Regions from separate parts of the Lactococcus sp. LG1267 genome, predicted to be linked through region 2. Evidence: predicted binding sites of a transcription regulator. Region 2 holds the regulator's gene; the other holds the start of a gene.

Region 1 (9,718 bases), 180 kb from region 2:
GTCGCTTGGCTCAAACGGCAAATAAAATATCTCATCAAGTGGATGATTTTTTGCATGATAACTATGAAAATCGCCAAATTTCTAAAGAAAATAATGAGCTCTCAGTAGCTTACAATAAATTGTTATTACTTGGACATGAAATCGAAGATCGGCAAGAACATTTAGAGAATCAGCGCAACCAACTGGAGAGTATTTTAACCTACCTTGCCGATGGTGTCATCACTACAGATAGGCATGGTAAGATTAATCTTGCTAATCACGCAGCACTGACTCTTCTTGATCAGTCAAACGAGTTAATCATTGGTAAAGATTTGATTGATATTCTAAATATCTCCGACAAATATTCTTTTCATGATTTACTACAAAAAGAGCCCGAACTCACACTCAATGCCATCAATTGTGAAGGGGCAGCTGTTATCCTCCGCGTAAACTTTATGCTCTTCCGTAGCGAATCAGGGTACATTTCTGGGATTATTGCTGTTCTTCACGATACAACGGAACAAGAAAAAACAGAAAGAGATCGCCGACTTTTTGTGTCCAATGTCTCGCATGAGTTGCGCACCCCTTTGACTTCTGTCAAAGCTTACTTAGAAGCGCTCAATGATGGGGCCCTAGCTGATCCCGAGGTTGCTAGTCACTTCGTGGATGTTTCCCTTAACGAAACAGATCGAATGATTCGGATGATCGGGGAGCTTTTAGAACTCTCTCGTATGGACCAAGATAAAGTTAAACTTCATACTGAAATTATCAACTATGTCGATTTTATCAACTATATCCTGGATCGTTTTGATCAAATTATCGAAAAAAATTACAATAACTTTAAAATTATTCGTCAAATATCTCAACAAGAGATTTGGCTTGAAATCGATACCGATAAGCTTTCGCAGGTTATTGACAATATCATCAATAATGCCTTTAAGTATTCTCCAAAAGGCGGAACAATTACCGTAAGCGTCTGGTGTGAAAGCAACAAAGCATTTACTTCTATTGCCGACCAAGGTATGGGAATCCCAAAACCTGCTTTAGCCAAAGTTTTTGACCGTTTTTATCGTGTCGATAATGCTTCAAGAAATAGCCAAATCGGTGGTACAGGCTTAGGCTTATCTATTGCCTATGATATTATGAAACTCCACAAAGGTGATATAGTAGTCACTTCTGATGGTAAAACTGGTTCAACTTTCACCCTGTCTTTCCCTTACAGTGATGAAATTAATCAAGAAAATAACGACTGGGAGGATTTTGCTGAATGAGCACTGAATCAGCATTTAAATATTCAATTTTAGCATCAGGAAGTACTGGAAATTCTTTTTACTTGGAAACACCTGAAAAGAAAATTCTGGTAGATGCTGGATTATCTGGAAAAAAAGTCGAGAGTTTATTAGGAGAGATTGACCGAGACATCAAAGATGTCGATGCACTCCTGATTACTCATGAGCATAGCGACCATATCAAAGGAATTGGTGTTCTTGCCCGAAAACACGGTATTCAGCTTTACGCCAATGAATTAACCTGGCAAGAACTGGAAAGTAAAAACTCACTAGGAAAAATTGCGAGTGAGCAAAAACATATCTTTGAAATGGGCAAAACTAAAACTTTTGGCGATATCGATGTCGAAAGTTTTGGGGTGAGTCATGATGCTATCGCGCCCCAATTTTATCGTTTTATGAAAGATAATAAATCCTTCGTATTACTTACAGATACAGGTTATGTAAGTGACCGTATGCGTGGTACAATCGAAAATGCCGACGGCTATCTTATGGAAAGTAATCACGATATTGAGATCCTCCGCATGGGGGGCTACCCTTGGAAAACAAAACAACGTATTCTCAGCGACCAAGGCCATTTATCTAACGAAGATGGTGCCGAAGCTGCTTTTAATGTTTTAGGAAATAAAACAAAACGCATCTTCCTCGGTCACCTTAGCCTGAATAACAATATTCAAGAGCTTGCACATATGACCATGGACGGTTTTCTGGCGCAACATGATGTTGATACCAAACGTGACGTTCATATTATTGACACTAGCCATGAGCATGCAAGTAAACTCTATGATATTTAGACAGTATTTACAGCAATAAAAAAAGACACGAATTCGTGTCTTTTTATTGTTACATCATACCACCCATCATTGATGGATCCATAGCTGGAGCTGCTGGTGCAGCTGGTTCTGGTTTATCAGCAACGACTGCTTCAGTCGTCAAGATAAGTCCTGCTACTGAGGCCGCATTTTGGAGGGCTGAACGTGTTACTTTAGCCGGATCCACAATACCTGTCTCAATCATTTCAACCCATTCACCAGTTGCGGCATTGAAACCAATACCTTTTTCTGCTGATTTAAGTTTATCAATAATGATTGAACCTTCGTAACCTGCATTAGCCGCGATTTGTCGTACTGGTTCTTCTAATGCGCGACGTACAATTGTGATACCTGTTTGCACGTCCCCTTCTTCTTCAAGACTGTCAAGGGCAGAGATAACTGTAACAAGGGCAGTACCTCCACCAGCAACGATACCTTCTTCGACGGCTGCGCGTGTTGCATTAAGTGCGTCTTCAATCAAAAGTTTTTGCGCTTTAAGTTCAGTTTCTGTAGCGGCACCGACTTTAATCACAGCGACTCCACCAGAAAGTTTAGCTAAACGTTCTTGAAGTTTTTCACGATCAAATTCTGAAGTAGTTTGTTCAACTTGAGCTTTAATTGTTGCTACACGAGTAGCAATAGCATCTGCTGAACCAGCACCTTCAACGATTGTCGTATGTTCTTTATCAACAGTTACTTTATTGGCTTGACCAAGTGCATCTAAGCTTGCATCTTTAAGTTCTAAACCAAGCTCTTCCGTAATTACTGTACCGCCTGTGAGGATTGCTAAGTCTTCAAGTTGGGCCTTGCGGCGGTCGCCAAAGCCTGGAGCCTTAACCGCTACAACATTGAAAGTACCACGGATTTTGTTCAACACGAGGGTTGGTAATGCTTCACCATCAACATCATCTGCCACAATAAGTAAAGGACGATTTGTTTTCAAGATTTGTTCAAGTAATGGTAAAATTTCTTGAATATTTGAAATCTTCTTATCTGTGATCAAGATATATGGGTTATCAAGGTTGGCCACCATTTTTTCATTGTCTGTCACCATATATTGTGACAAGTAACCACGGTCAAACTGCATACCTTCTACAACTTCAAGTTCAGTTTGCATACCTTTTGATTCTTCAATAGTAATAACACCATCGTTACCAACTTTTTCCATGGCATTTGAGATATACTCTCCAACCTTTTCTGAACGAGAAGAAACAGAGGCAACTTGTGCAATAGCTTCTTTACCAGATACTGGAATAGATAATTCCTTGAGTGCTTTTACTGCTGTTTCCGTTGCCAACTCAATACCACGACGAATGCCCACTGGATTAGCTCCGGCAGTTACGTTCTTCAAACCTTCACGAACAATCGCTTGTGTTAAAACAGTCGCTGTTGTAGTACCATCACCCGCAACATCATTTGTTTTTGAGGCCACTTCACTGACTAATTTTGCCCCCATATTTTCAAAGTGATCTTCTAATTCAATTTCTTTTGCGATAGTTACACCATCATTCGTGATAAGTGGACTACCATATGATTTTTCCAGAACAACATTGCGACCTTTAGGACCAAGTGTTGTTTTTACTGTATCTGCTAAAATATCAATACCACGAACCATTGCTGAACGAGCATCTGATGAAAATTTAATATCTTTTGCCATTTTTTATTATCTCCTGTCTTTATTTTCCTTAAACAGTCGCAAGAATTTCAGATTCTTTGATAATCAAGAAATCTTCGCCTTCAAATTTTACATTTGTACCGGCAAACTTTTCAAAGAGAACTGCATCACCAACTTGTACTGTTGGTGCAATAACTGTACCATGAGGAGTTGTTTTACCTGGGCCTACTGCCACAACTTCTGCAACTTGTGGTTTCTCTTGTGCTGCTGAGGCCAAGACGATCCCACCTAAAGATTTTTCTTCTTCCTCTTTTATACGCAATACAACGCGATCCGCTAAGGGTTTCAACATGTTATTCCTCCATTTTATGTTATTTTAGCACTCTTTAAGTTGGAGTGCTAATTTATATATCTTATTTTACCGCGAAGGTCAAAATTAGTCAAGAAAAAAACTTCTTTTTTTATTTTTTTAAATCGTTTTCTTATGGAGCCTGAGTTTCTTCAAGGCCCACTCGTAATGTGAAGCCAATGATGACTGAAAATACTGCGCTAAGGATGTTGTCCCAGTCCAAGGATAATATTGCTTCGTATAAAGCTCTTCATCTGAAAAATGTTGCAATAACTGGATAGTTCTTAGGTGACTTGTAGCAAGTTTTTCCTTTATTTCTTCATAAGGAGTAGCTTGATGCTTTTCCCAGATCTCTTGATTCATTGTCGCATAGTTTTTCCAAGTATAGGGTGTGGGTAAAAAGCTTTGACAGTTTCCTGAAACATTACTTTTTACAAAATTTTGTAAAAGTACTTGCCACTCATAAAGATGGGCATACACATCACGGATATTCTTATCTCGCCCCCAATGTGCCTCTTTTCCCTTCTCTTGGCCAAAGGCAAAAGTTGCTGTTTGTGCCTCTAAAGGTAGTGCGTCAACCAAATGACACAGCTTTTTCCAGTTTTCTTCTGAAAAGGAAATCAACTCTTTTTTCGTTTTTGCCTTTACCATTTTTCCCTCCTCACTTTCCTGTTCTCATCCTATCAAAAGAAAACGCTTTTTTCAATTTAAAACGGTAATTCGTCTTCTTTTAAATTAAGAGCACTATTTTCTATAGAATCTTGTCGCATGGCAACTGTCGCGCGACTTTCCAAAAGGTCAAAAGTTTTCACCAACACTTCTGTCACATAGCGTTTTTGTTCCTGCTTGTCCACATAATTCCTGGTTCGTATCTCCCCTTCTACAGCAAGTAGGGCACCTTTTTTAGCATAGGATGTACAGTGTTCCGCCTGTTTCTCCCAAAAGACCAAAGCGACAAAGTCTGTATCTTTTTCACCTGAAGCATTTTTATAGCGTCGTTTGACAGCAAGATTTATTCTCAATAGGCTTTTCCCATTAGATGTTTTAGTGAGTTCTGGATCTGCAACGAGTCGGCCAACAAGTAACGTTTTATTCATTTTGACACCTCCTTACTTTTTGTACGAAAAAAGACCTCAGCTTTCACTAAGGTCTTTATTATTTTATATTTAGGCTTGCCACATGCTTGTTGCATCAAAAGCTGACCCAGCTTCTAAATCTGTATCCAATTCGATGATACCACGAACTTGTGGTGCATTTGGTAAGTCAAGCTCTCGTGCCGAGCACAGCATGCCATAAGAAGGTACACCACGCAAAGCACCTGGCCAGATTAAAGAACCAGAAGGCATCATTGCACCAGGTAAAGCCGCTACTGTTTTCATACCAACAACGGCATTGGGAGCACCACAAACGATTTGAACTGGTGCATCTAGACCAACTTCTACTTGGCACACATGTAAATGATCGCTGTCTGCATGATCCTCCATCGTTAAAATCTCAGCGACTACAAATTTAGGTTGGCCATCATATGTAAACTGCTCGTCAAAGCCAGCTGCCTTAAGTTTTACATTAAGTTCCGTTACTTGAGGCTCAGATAAATCATTATGTCCTTGAGCCAAATCTGGCCAGTCTTTTTTTATATCGAAAATGTTCCAGCCCACTGTTTGTCCTGTATCTTCACGGAAGATACGCGCAACATCCGCCTTACGTTCGTAAGTTACTTCTGCGCCCTCATTGTTTGCCACAATCAGCATGAGGACATCACCAACATTTTTATTATACGTTGCAATCATTTTATTTATCTACACCCTTCAAAAATTCACTAACTTCTTCTTTAGTTTTACGTAGCTTATTCACTAAGCGTCCTGTTTCTTTACCATTTTCAAGTGTCACAAAGCTAGGAATACCCATGATTCCCCATTCAATAGCCAAGTCCATGAATTCGTCACGGTCAACTTCTACAAAGTCAAAGTCTGAAAATTCAGCTTCTAATTCTGGCATTTTTGGTTTGATAAAAGTACAGTCTGGGCACCATCCTGCAGTGAAAAACAAGACATGTTTGCCTTCTGATTTTACAATTTCAGCTAGTTCCTCATAATTTTTTGGAATAATCATAAATACTCCTCTCCTAATTCTGTAATTTCTAAGGTTTCTCCATCAATTTCAAAATTGATGTTTTGGTTTGTTCCAACAATCACGCCACCTTGATAAATAGCTCCGCGATCTGCCTCCTCAAAGATCCATACTGTTTGAATATCTTGGTCAGCAAAAGCTTCACGTACTGCTTGAATAACCTCTGCCCGCAAATTTTCTTCAACGTGTTTATAACTCTGATAGAGCACTCGCGCACCAGCTACACCAGCCAGCAGCCCTAAACCAACTTTCAAATATTTTTTCATATAAAAAATTTTAACATAAATTTGAGTATATTAGTACTTATAATTACTGTTTCCCCTCAGATCAGTTCCGCTTTTCTATAAATCCCCTAAAACTTATCCGTCTTTAAAAATTATAGTTATTAAATAGCATTAGGACAATACTATTATATACGGCTTTTAAATGCTACAATAAGGGAGTATAAAAAATCAAAGGAGACGAGATGACTCTATTTAACAAAATTAAAGAAATAACTGAAATTCAAGCAACAAGTGGTTACGAAGCACCAATGCGTGACTATCTTCGTGCCCGTATGGTGGACCTCGGCTACACACCTGAAACTGATGGTCTGGGCGGAATCTTTGTCACTAAAGAAAGTAAAACAGAAAATGCGCCTCGTGTTATGGTTGCAGCTCACATGGATGAAGTCGGCTTCATGGTGTCGTCAATTAAGGCAGATGGTACTTTACGTGTAGTCACTCTGGGTGGTTGGAATCCTTTAGTTGTTAGTGCACAACGCTTTACGCTATTCACACGTGATGGTAAAAAAATACCTGTTGTGACTGGTGGCCTACCACCACATCTTTTACGTGGAGCAGCGGGCGCACCTGCTATGCCACAAGTGGAAGATATCATCTTTGACGGTGGTTTTATGAGCAAAGAAGAAGTTTTAGAATTTGGGATTCGTCAAGGTGACGTCATCGTTCCTGAATCTGAAACAATTTTAACTGCTAATGGTAAAAATGTCATCAGTAAAGCTTGGGATAATCGCTACGGGTGTCTTATGGTCTTAGAACTTTTGGACTACCTTAAAGACAAAGAATTGCCAGTAACCTTGATTATCGGTGCAAATGTTCAGGAAGAAGTTGGCCTTCGCGGTGCCCATGTTTCAACAACTAAATTTAAACCTGAAGTTTTCTTTGCTGTTGACTGTTCTCCTGCAACGGATACTTTTGGAAACGACAATGGTCGTCTTGGCGAAGGCTCGCTTCTTCGTTATTACGACCCAGGTCATATCATGCTGCCTGGTATGAAGGACTTCCTCCTCAACACAGCAGAAGTTAATGGTATCAAAACACAAGCTTATATCTCAAAAGGTGGAACTGATGCTGGTGCAGCACACTTGCAAAACGAAGGTGTACCTTCAACAACTATTGGTGTGTGTGCCCGTTATATCCATAGTCACCAAACTATCTTCAACATGGATGATTTCACAGAAGCGCAAAACTTTATCCGGGCTATCGTTATGAGTCTTGATCAAGAAAAAGTAGCAGCCATTAAAAACTACTAATAAAAAAGTTAAAAAAAAGAGGTCCTGAGCCTCTTTTTTTAGTCATTCAGTTTTATTTCAGAAAGAAAAAGTAAAATCATAAAGCACCAAATATGAATTTTAGGGAAATTTATGAATAAAAAACTATACTATACTACTGGTTTACTTACTCTGGTAAGTTTTATCACACTGACTGCCATTGTAAAACTTTCTTATACACACGCACCTATTCCAAGCATTGATTCGCATTTACAGACAGTTGCTTGGCATCTTCAAAACAATGAATTTTTGGTTCAAATTTCAAGTGTAATTGCTAAATTTCTAGGTGACACAATGGGCGCTATAATTGGTCTTGTTATTGCTGCTATTATTTTTATCAAAGATAAGGTTTCAGCAATATGGTTAGCTCTGGTAGCCGGAATTGCTGTGGGGGGAAATACCTTGATTAAATTAGTTATTGGCCGTGATCGCCCTGACATTCATCGTATTGCCGCCTTTACAGATGAGCCAGGAAAAAGTTTTGCCAGTGGACATACAACTTTTGCTGTAGTACTCTTTGGCTGTCTCTTTTTTACCCTCTTACACTATCTCTCTTCTGTATGGAGCAAAACATTAGTTGGTTTTGTCGCTGTGGGGTTAATTTTTTTAACAATGTTTTCACGTGTACTTCTTGGGGTACATTATCCTTCGGATACTTTAGGCGGCTTACTTTGGGGGCTTTCAGTCATCTGCCTCACTTATCCAACTTATCTTCATTATAAAAACTCAGAAAAACTTCAACCTTATATACCTAAAAGTATGAGAAGAGCTGATTAAAGCTAAAAAGCTTTGACTATATGTCAAGCTTTTTTTCATAGTTGAGTATCTTTTGCTTAATATCTACTGCTGCTTCTTGACCCATAAAACCGCCCAAGCTGCCATCTTTACGCGTGACACGATGACATGGTAAAATGACAGGCAAAGGATTACGTGCTAATGCCTGCCCCACAGCTTGTTGTGCTTTAGGACTTCCGACACGCGCAGCCATTTCCTGATAACTTATAGTCGTTCCCGCTGGAATTTTGGGAAGTTCTAACCAAACAGCTTGTTGAAATGCTGTTCCTGTGGTCAATATAAAGTTCTGGTTCTTATTAAGTGCTTCGTAAGTCGTCTTTTCATGTTGGTCATCGAAAAAAACCTGGGTAATCTCCCCCTTAGCATTGCGCTCTACAGAGAGTGGAATATTCTCATTCAACATAGGTATTATTCTCCTCAAAATCCAACAGCCATTCTTTACGCCATAGTCCTCCAGTATAACCTGCCAGCTGCCCGGAGCTTTTTTTCAATCGATGACATGGAATCACGATTGCAAAGGGATTGGCTGCATTTGCTGCCCCTACTGCAATACTGGCTTGCGGATGCGCGAGTCCTTGTGCGATTTCTTTATAGGTTCTTGTTTGCCCAAACGGAATATCTTCAACTTTTTTCCAGACTTTTTGCTGAAACTCTGTACCTTGCACAGCTAAAGGGAGTTTAAAACTTTTTCTTTTTCTTGCAAAATACTCTTGCAACTCTTCTTCAAGTTGACATGAAATCGGAGTTGGATGTTCCAAAATAATAGCATTCTGTCTTGCAATCTTCGCCTGTAAATTCTTATGCTCTGTAAAGCCTAAGCGATAAAGAAACTGCGCATCACTGATACTTATCATTTGACCAATAGGTGTGTCAATATAGTTTTTATAGAGGCGCTTCTTCATGTTCTTATTATAACATAGTTCTCTCACCCAGAAACTACCTCAGAGCAAAAAAAAGAGAGCGAATACCCTCTCTTTTTTACTATTTTCTAGTTCCTAAAATTCTGTTCCACGCGTCATTATAATTCGCCTCTGTACCACCAATTCCAAACTTGAATTGTGTCACAGGTGCTCCGTTTTTAGCCCAATAACTTGTGGTTGTTTCACCGGAGACTTTAACATTTTTTAGATTCCCTCCAGTTACAGTGCCTGGTTTTTGACCGGTCGACTTAAGAACAGTGCTCTGGATCACATCTGGATC
Region 2 (9,718 bases):
ACGCTTGCAACTGAAATGGGTCAACTTCAAGAACGTATCACTTCAACAAAACAAGGTTCTGTAACTTCTATCCAAGCGATTTATGTCCCAGCCGATGACTATACTGACCCTGCGCCAGCAACAGCCTTCGCTCACTTGGATGCAACAACAAACTTGGAACGTCGTTTGACACAAATGGGTATCTACCCAGCCGTTGATCCATTGGCTTCTTCATCACGTGCGCTTACACCTGAAATTGTTGGTGAAGAACACTATGCAGTAGCTATGGAAGTACAACGTGTGCTCCAACGTTATAAAGAATTACAAGATATCATTGCTATTCTTGGTATGGATGAATTGTCTGATGATGAAAAAGTATTGGTTAACCGTGCACGTCGTATCCAATTCTTCCTCTCACAAAACTTTAACGTTGCCGAAACATTTACTGGTGTACCAGGATCATATGTACCAATTGAAAAAACTGTTGAAGATTTCAAAGCGATTCTTGACGGTAAATACGATTCAATTCCAGAAGATGCTTTCCGTGGTGTAGGTCCAATCGAAGACGTTCTTGAAAAAGCTAAAAAAATGGGTTATTAAGATAGGAGGTTGCTGAAATGAGTGAAAATGTCATGGCTATTCAAGTCATCACTCCTGCGGGTGTCGTTTATGATCACCATGCAACCTACATTCTTGCGCATACGATTGGTGGAGATATGGGGATTTTACCCAACATGATTTCCACAATCGCTGGTTTACAAATCAGTGAACTTAAGGTGCGCCGTCCTGATGATGTGAAGCACGTTGATTATATTGCTGTTAATGGCGGTATTATTGAAGTGAAGGATAGTATGATTACAGTGATCGCAGACTCTGCTGAGCGTAATCGTGATATCGATGTTCCACGTGCCGAACGTGCAAAACTTCGTGCTGAAAAAGAGCTTGAAGAAGCTAAAGCGGCACATAAGACTGATGAAGCTAAACGTGCCGAAGTAGCACTTCATCGCGCGATTAACCGATTGAATGTATCGAAACACAATTAATAAAAGAATAAAAAACATCCTTAGGATGTTTTTTTGTTATTTAATATAAATGTAACAAAAAACAGCAAATTAAAATGTTAAAATGTAAATAATAAGTCTTTTTTTACTGTTTGATGAATAAATAGTTACGGATGATGGATTTTTGGAACAATTTAGAAATGTAGTATTGAGAAGAGAGAGGGAATTATGGGAAAGGAGGAAAGTGTGGCATTGGATCATTGCCAAGAACTGATGGAAATAGTCGAAACAATAGAAGACAAACTCCATCAACTTGAAGTTATAAAGATCGAATTTCGTCAAGAAATTCAGTACAAAATTAATTACCGCTCGTCTTTACTTGCGTTCAGCTTTCCTGTCCTTATTTTAGCTTTTTATATTATAAACGATTTTTCTTTTATACATGGTCATGGGCAACTGGATCGTTCCGCTTTAGAAACCTTCTTAATCACGTTTATGTTGAGCTTTGCCTTATGGGCTCTGGGAATTTTTCTAAATGATATTTTCAAAAAGATATTTGGAAGTAACACACTTCCCATTGGGCGAAAAGCTCTTGTTAAGCAACTTTTTCCTAAATACAATCAAAAAAGTCAATGTCTGATTGATAGTCTAGAGGGATCGTTGGGATCTGAGACATTAATAAGTACTGAACTCCCTGAAAAGTATCTGAATGTCAAGAGCTTGAACTATATTATTGAGGTCTTAAGTGTAGAAGATGTTCAAACTTTGCATGAAGCAGTTGAACTATTAGAGCTAGAAATAAAAAATTCTCGTGTTGAGCAAAGTTTACTGGCTGAGCCAAGTATCCGTCGAGCGCAAGAAGCGATAGCAACCCAGCATACGTTCAAACAAGGTGTATAGTAGAAATAATGAGAAAGGAGGCAAAAAGCGAATGAGAAAGAAAAGATATTGTATAATTTTAGCAACCACCATAGTATTAGGGCAAACAATCATTCTGAACCCGAGCCAAGCTTATTCTGCATCAGTTTCACGTGTCCAAGCTGAAGAACTGCAGGACAAAAGTGCCAATAATTCGTTAACCGAGGAAGCAAATACAGGCGGTGGATCGACAACACCTGAAAACCCTCAGCCTATTACGCCGACAATGCCTCCGATCGTTCCAGAAACACCAGATATTACACTTCCGCCAGTAACCATAGGTGAACCTGTTCCTATCACACCAACAGTCCCCATAATTCCGGATAATACTCTTCCTTTGGTACCTGTAGGCGAACCTGTGCCGATTACACCTACAGCACCTCCAATTGTACCAGAGCAGCCGGATAATAGTTTACCTTCAATTTCACTCACAACACCAGAAAAAGTAGAGGTACAGAACCCGGAGTCGGATACAGAAAGAGATCAACCTCTTAAAAATCTGGAAGCACATAATCAAGATAAAAAGGATACAACAGAAGTTACCCCAGCAGAAACTATAAAGCCACAAGAAATAGAAAATAAGAATACAACTACTCAAGTTTCTACCAAAGGAGAACTTCCTTATACCTGGGGGGAAGCAAATATCCCACTGATGTCACAACATACCTCTATCAATTCACTTGATGATGCGGATAAGGATGCTGTAACGCGTAAACATGCCATAGCTGTGCATGCAGCTGGGACAGGAGGAGTAGTTACAGGAATAGGGACCTCTGTACTCCTTCTCGGAATCCTCAAGAAAGCCAGTTGGCTAAAACAAATCTTTGGTAAATAAAAGAAAAAATCTCTGAAAAAAGGGATTTTTTTTGATACAATGAAACAAACAATGAGGAGAAATCCTCTAAAATTTAAAGGAGATTCAGATGCGTAAAGTAGGTATAATTGGGTTAGGGAATGTCGGAGCAATGATTGCTCAAATGATTGTTCAAGCAGGCTATGTTGATGAATTAGTCCTTATTGATAAAAATACTGCAAAATCTAAAGCGGAAGCTTTTGACATGCTTGATGCAGCTAGCCTACTCAATAGTCATACAAAGATTACTGTCGGCGATTATCCAGACCTTTCTGATGCAGAAGTCGTTATTTCTGCTTTGGGCCATATCAAAGCTCTTGATGCCCAAGATCGTTTCCAAGAGTTGAAAATTAATACACCCATGGTCAAAGCAGTAGCAGATGAAATTAATGCTTCAGGCTTTAATGGTGTTTTCTTAATCGTAACCAACCCTAATGATGTGATTGCACAGCTTTATTCACAAGCTCTTAACCTTCCCAAAAACCAAGTTTTTGGAACGGGAACATATTTAGATTCGGCTCGTTTACACCGTTATATTGCTGAAGAAGCAGGTGTAGATGCGAGAAGTGTGAGCGGCTATATGCTTGGTGAACATGGTGATTCGCAATTTGCAGCGTGGTCAACAGTAAATATTGGTGGCGTACCATTTGAAAAAACAGCAGTGACAAACAATTTTGACCTTGAAAAAATCGAAGATTCAGCACGCCATGGCGGTTTTGTCGTATATGAAGGAAAGGGCTATACGAACTTTGCTATTGCTGCAGCTTCAGTGAGTCTAATGAATCTCATTTTATCTGATGCCAAAGCAGCTGTGGTCTGCTCGCATTACGATGCTGAACTTGATGCGTATTTGTCAACACCAGCACTTGTTGGACGCGATGGTGCACAAGCTTATCCTGGATTTATCGAAAGCATCAGCAAAGAAGAAGCGGATAAATTGAAAGACTCAGCACGTGAGATTCAAGAAAAAATCAAAAAATTTAGCTAAAAATAGCCTATAGATAGAAAATCTCTTATATAAGAAGAGGTTTTTTTCTCTGTTCAATTGCTTTGAAATAAAGTATAATTAAAGATATATATATAATAGAAGATAAGGTGAGTTCATGGTTGAGATTTATTTGGTAAGACACGGAAAAACAATGTTTAATACAATCGGCAGAGCCCAAGGTTGGTCGGACACACCGCTCACTGCTGAAGGTGAACGTGGAGCTATGGAGTTGGGGCTGGGCTTCAAAGCTAAAGGGTTGAAGTTTGATCGTGCTTATTCTTCTGACTCTGGCAGAACAATACAAACGATGGGCTTTATCTTGGAATACTCCGAGAATAAAGATATTCCTTATAAGATGGACAAGCGTATTCGTGAATGGTGTTTTGGTTCTTTTGATGGGGGATATGATGGCGAACTCTTTGATGGGGTTCTTCCTATTATCTTTGCTGAAAAAGGTATGCAAGAGACAGGGAAGTTCCCTTCAGATGAAGAACTAGCGCGTGCTATTTATGAAGTCGATACTGCAGGATGGGCGGAAACTTGGGAAGAACTCTCTGGACGTATTATGAATGGCTTTTCTGATATGGCAACTGAAGCAGAAGCAGCGGGAGCGAAAAATATCGTCATAGTTAGTCATGGGATGACGATTGCAAGCTATATCAAAATGCTTCGTCCAGATAAAGAACGTCCGCATAATTTGGATAATGGTTCCGTGACACATCTGACTTTTGAAAATGGAAAATTTGAAGTAGGAGATATCGGATCGATGGAGTATCGCAAACTTGGAGCAGAAATCATAAAAAATGCAAAGAAGAACTAAAAAAAGAAAACTCAAAAAAAGTAGAGTAATCGGAAGTTTCATTATTCTCTTGGTCTTCATTGGACTATGTGTATTTGCTGTAAGTAAACTCAAGACACAAGTCACGAAAAAAACGGCTGAACCAAGACAAACTTCATCTTCAAGTTCGCCAGCTGAAAGTAAGGCAACTGATTTACCGGAAGCTCATCGTTCTGACTGGAATCTTGTTCTGGTAAACAGGGAAAATCCAAAAGAGGAACTCTCCCCAGAGCTTACAACTGTTGGCACTGTGCAGGTTGATCAACGTATCGCAGATGCTCTTGTTAAATTTTTAGCAGCAGCGCAGGCTATTGATCCCTCAGAACACTTGATTTCGGCATATCGCTCAGTGGCTTATCAAGAACAACTCTTCAATACTTATGTGGAAAATGAAATGGTTGGTGCTGCAGGATCAGTCAATAACACAGGGCAACCTATATCTCGTGAGCAAGCTGAAACTAATGTTAAGACTTATTCACAGCCTGCAGGTAGCTCAGAGCACCAAACAGGCTTAGCTGTTGATATGTCGACAGTAGATGCTTTGAACCAAAGCCCTGAAGATGTAGTCGCACAAGTGAAGAAAATTGCGCCTGAGTACGGTTTTGTACTACGTTTCCCGGAAGGTGGGAAAGCATCCACTGGTGTGGATTATGAGGATTGGCATTTTCGTTATGTAGGTGTGGATAATGCCAAATATATGACAAAACACAACCTTACACTTGAAGAATATTTGAAGTTATTGCCCCAGTAAAATAAAGGGCGTTAAAAGGAGTCGCACAACAATGTTGAATAAAGCCTACTTGATTTTATATGCTAATATTGCCTTATTTCTCTATACTTTAATGATTATTGCACAACGGCTTTTAGCATCACCCAATACCTTTACGACGGTTTTTCAAAATACAAGCCGCACAATAACGGGATTTATCAATAAAACTCTGGCTCCAGTAGCCCAATGGCAAAATATAATAGAAATACTCTTGGTTTTCCTTCTCATCTTACTCATACTCCGCTTTTTCAATGTGGGACTATGGATTTTAGAGATAGCGGCTGTGCTGGTAATTGTTGATTGGGGCTATCAATATCTCATGCATCAGCAAAATCTAGCGCTATTATTTCCACTAGCTGTCATGCTTGTTAGTCTCTTTAGCATCCGTTTCATTGCTAAAGAAGTAGGATTTATTTAAAAAACCAAAAATTAGCACTCTATAAAAAAGAGTGCTAATTTTTGGTTTTTTTGCTTGACAAGATAGGAGATAAGGGTTATAATAATATTGTTAGCACTTGAGGATGGTGAGTGCTAAAAGCGAAGAAAGGAGACAAAGATGATTACAGAACGGCAACAACAGATTTTGGATTTGATTGTCTCACTTTACGCGAAAGAGCACACACCCGTTGGTTCTAAAGCTTTATTGGAACAGATTAAAGCATCAAGTGCGACAATCAGAAATGATATGAAAGCCTTGGAAAATCTTGGACTCATTCAAAAAGAACATACGTCAAGTGGGCGTGTTCCTAGTATTTCAGGTTACAAATACTTTGTAGAAAATGTATTGCGCTTGGAAGAATTTACACAAAATGATCTTTTTCAAATTATGAAATCCTTTGATGGTGAGTTTTATCGCTTATCGGATTTATTTGAAAGAGCAAGTGAAGTTCTCTCAAGATTGACCGGCTTAACTTCTTTCGTACTTAATGTTCCTCAGAAAGAGCAAGTCTTACAGTCCTTTGAACTTGTCACTTTAGATAATCACTCGATGTTGACAGTGATGACCTTAGCGACAGGCGAACTTCGGACAAATCAGTTTGTACTCCCCAAAAGTATGAGTGAACATGACTTGCAAGTCTTTACACGGTTGATTAAAGAACGTTTAGTAGGTAAGAAAGTTCTTGATGTGCATTATGCGTTGAGGACGGATATCCCACAGATAGTACAGCGGTACTTTAAAACAACTGGTGATGTCTTGGAGCTCTTTGAATCCGTCTTTGCAGATTTGTTCACAGAGCATTTGACAAGTAGCGGACGTGAATATGTCTTTGATTTTGCCACAGACAATCTTTCTGAGCTTTATAAAATTTTAAGCGATGATACACGTATGGCTCAAGAAATACGAGAATTAACAAGTACAGATGAGATGCGTTCGGTTGTCATTGACAATATGTCTTATTTTGCTAACCTAACGTTGATCAGTCAAAAGTTTGTTATTCCATATCGTGGTTTAGGAACGCTGACAGTCATTGGTCCTGTAGAACAAGATTATCAGAAAACCTTGAGTACACTGGACTTACTTGCGAAAGTCTTAAGTATGAAACTCATGGACTATTATCGTTACCTTGATGGTAACCATTATGAGATAAGTTAATATATGAAATTATTTAAAAGAAAAGGAAACAATATGGCTGAAGAAAATAAAGAAGAATTAAAGAAAAAAGATCAGGAAGAAGAAGTTGTCGAAGAGCTTACTGAAGAAGCACTTGAAGATATCGTCGAAGAAGAAGTTTCTGAGCTTGATGCAGCTGTAGCAAAGGCTGAAGAATGGGAAAATAAATTTCTCCGTATTAGCGCAGAAATCCAAAATATTCAACGCCGTGCCAACGAAGAACGTTCTAGTATCTTGAAATATCGCTCACAAGATTTGGCGAAAAAGATTTTGCCAAGCTTAGATAACTTGGAGCGTGCACTTGCTGTTGAAGGATTAACAGAAGATGTCAAAAAAGGTTTAGAAATGACGCGAGAAAGCTTGATCAACGCACTTAAAGAAGAAGGCGTTACAGAAGTCAAAGCAGACGGAGCCTTTGATCCAAACTTCCATATGGCTGTGCAAACTGTCCCAGCTGATGATGAGCATCCTGCAGATCATGTCGTTCAAGTCTTCCAAAAAGGCTACCAAATCCATGATCGTATCCTTCGTCCAGCAATGGTCGTTGTTGCACAATAAGAAACAAGAAGTGACCGAAATGTCCTTAAACTATAAGAATAGATAAAAACAATAAAATAAAAAAAGAGGTAAAGCATATGTCTAAAATTATTGGTATTGACCTTGGTACAACAAACTCAGCAGTAGCAGTTCTCGAAGGAACTGAAGCAAAAATTATTCCAAATCCAGAAGGAAATCGTACAACACCATCTGTTGTCGCTTTTAAAAATGGTGAAATTCAAGTTGGTGATGCTGCAAAACGCCAAGCCGTAACAAACCCAGATACAATCATCTCAATCAAATCTAAAATGGGTACAAGTGAAAAAGTTTCTGCCGGTGGTAAAGAGTACACACCTCAAGAAATTTCAGCAATGATTCTTCAAAACTTGAAAGCAACAGCTGAAGCATACTTGGGCGAAAAAGTTGAAAAAGCAGTTATTACAGTCCCAGCATACTTCAACGATGCACAACGTCAAGCAACAAAAGATGCTGGTAAAATCGCTGGTCTTGAAGTAGAACGTATCGTTAACGAACCAACAGCAGCAGCTCTTGCTTACGGTATGGACAAACAAGACAAAGATGAAAAAATTCTTGTCTTTGACCTTGGTGGTGGTACATTTGACGTTTCAATCCTTGAACTAGGTGATGGTGTCTTCGATGTATTGTCAACAGCAGGTAACAACAAACTTGGTGGTGATGACTTTGACCAAGCTATCATTGATTACATGGTCGCAGAATTCAAGAAAGAAAACGGCATTGACCTTTCACAAGATAAAATGGCCCTTCAACGTTTGAAAGATGCAGCTGAAAAAGCGAAAAAAGACCTTTCAGGTGTAACTTCTACTCAAATTTCATTGCCGTTCATCACAGCTGGCGCTGCTGGTCCACTTCACTTGGAAATGACACTTACACGTGCTAAATTTGACGAATTGACTGCTTCATTGGTTGAAGCAACACGCGAACCTGTACGTCAAGCCCTTTCTGATGCTGGTCTTTCAACTTCTGATATCGATGAAGTTCTTCTTGTTGGTGGTTCAACTCGTATCCCAGCAGTTGTTGATCTTGTTCAAAAAGAAACAGGTAAAACACCAAACAAATCTGTTAACCCAGACGAAGTTGTTGCTATGGGTGCAGCAATCCAAGGTGGTGTCATCACTGGTGACGTTAAAGACGTTGTCCTTCTTGACGTAACTCCACTTTCACTTGGTATTGAAACAATGGGTTCTGTATTTACAAAACTTATCGAACGTAATACAACAATTCCAACATCTAAATCACAAGTCTTCTCAACTGCAGCAGATAATCAACCAGCAGTAGATATCCACGTCCTTCAAGGTGAACGTCCAATGGCAGCAGATAACAAATCATTGGGTCGCTTCCAATTGACAGATATTCCTGCCGCACCACGTGGTGTACCACAAATCGAAGTCACATTCGACATCGACAAAAACGGTATCGTATCTGTTAAAGCAAAAGATTTGGGTACGCAAAAAGAACAAACAATCGTTATCAAATCTAACTCAGGTCTTTCTGACGAAGAAATCGATAAAATGATGAAAGATGCTGAAGCAAATGCTGATGCTGACGCAAAACGTAAAGAAGAAGTAGATACACGTAACGAAGCGGATGCTCTTGTTTTCCAAACTGAAAAAACAATCAAAGAACTTAAAGGTAAAGTTGACGAAGCAGAAGTTAAAAAAGCAGAAGATGCTAAAGAAGAGTTGAAAAAAGCTCTTGAAGGTGAAGATATTGCCGATATCAAAGCTAAATCAGAAGCACTTAGCGAAATCGCTCAAAACCTTGCAGTAAAACTTTACGAACAAGCAAGTGCTGAACAAGCAGCAGCAGAAGGTCAAGAAGCTGGATCAGAAGAAGGTCCTAAAGATGACAATACTGTTGATGGCGACTTTGAAGAAGTTAAATAAAAAGTGAGTTCATAAAATAAAAAAGTTCGAGACTTTGTTTCTCGACTTTTTTTGTTTTTGTGAAAACCATTTTATTTGTTTTCAATATTATAAAATAGGATAATGAAAATAGGAAAGAGAACCTGGATGTGATAGAAAGGAGGTTGGCATGCTTAAGATTTATACCATCTCCTCTAATCAGGAGACGAAAGCAGTAGAGAGCTGGCTCTATGCCCATAAAGTCAAGTTTGTCGAAGTTGATCTTCTCAAAGAACTGGTTTCGACTGAGGAAATTCTCCGAATTGTTTCTTTAACTGAA

The links. The regulator HrcA, encoded in region 2, represses chaperone genes, less so after heat shock. The targets are predictions, from matches to a motif close to TTAGCACTCNNNNNNNNNGAGTGCTAA.
Region 1: a site for HrcA is predicted at 4,069-4,095, ahead of groES (co-chaperone GroES). Genes of this name have one in related genera too.

Annotation. Positions count from the first base shown of each region.
Region 1 covers NZ_CP071295.1:731,067-740,784, reverse strand. The annotation lists gene J0J33_RS03705 (ATP-binding protein) at 1-1,250, shown strand, start outside; gene J0J33_RS03700 (MBL fold metallo-hydrolase) at 1,247-2,059, shown strand; gene groL (chaperonin GroEL) at 2,109-3,734, opposite strand; gene groES (co-chaperone GroES) at 3,763-4,044, opposite strand; gene J0J33_RS03685 (ClbS/DfsB family four-helix bundle protein) at 4,162-4,692, opposite strand; gene J0J33_RS03680 (single-stranded DNA-binding protein) at 4,749-5,138, opposite strand; gene ytpR (YtpR family tRNA-binding protein) at 5,208-5,831, opposite strand; gene J0J33_RS03670 (thioredoxin family protein) at 5,833-6,153, opposite strand; gene J0J33_RS03665 (hypothetical protein) at 6,150-6,437, opposite strand; gene pepA (glutamyl aminopeptidase) at 6,638-7,705, shown strand; gene J0J33_RS03655 (phosphatase PAP2 family protein) at 7,817-8,500, shown strand; gene J0J33_RS03650 (methylated-DNA--[protein]-cysteine S-methyltransferase) at 8,517-8,921, opposite strand; gene J0J33_RS03645 (methylated-DNA--[protein]-cysteine S-methyltransferase) at 8,911-9,420, opposite strand; gene J0J33_RS03640 (transglycosylase domain-containing protein) at 9,500-9,718, opposite strand, start outside.
Region 2 covers NZ_CP071295.1:915,907-925,624, forward strand. The annotation lists gene atpD (F0F1 ATP synthase subunit beta) at 1-579, shown strand, start outside; gene J0J33_RS04550 (F0F1 ATP synthase subunit epsilon) at 597-1,022, shown strand; gene J0J33_RS04555 (hypothetical protein) at 1,209-1,880, shown strand; gene J0J33_RS04560 (hypothetical protein) at 1,912-2,733, shown strand; gene J0J33_RS04565 (saccharopine dehydrogenase NADP-binding domain-containing protein) at 2,822-3,739, shown strand; gene J0J33_RS04570 (histidine phosphatase family protein) at 3,855-4,559, shown strand; gene J0J33_RS04575 (M15 family metallopeptidase) at 4,543-5,328, shown strand; gene J0J33_RS04580 (hypothetical protein) at 5,360-5,764, shown strand; gene hrcA (heat-inducible transcriptional repressor HrcA) at 5,903-6,940, shown strand; gene grpE (nucleotide exchange factor GrpE) at 6,974-7,516, shown strand; gene dnaK (molecular chaperone DnaK) at 7,594-9,420, shown strand; gene J0J33_RS04600 (Spx/MgsR family RNA polymerase-binding regulatory protein) at 9,569-9,718, shown strand, end outside.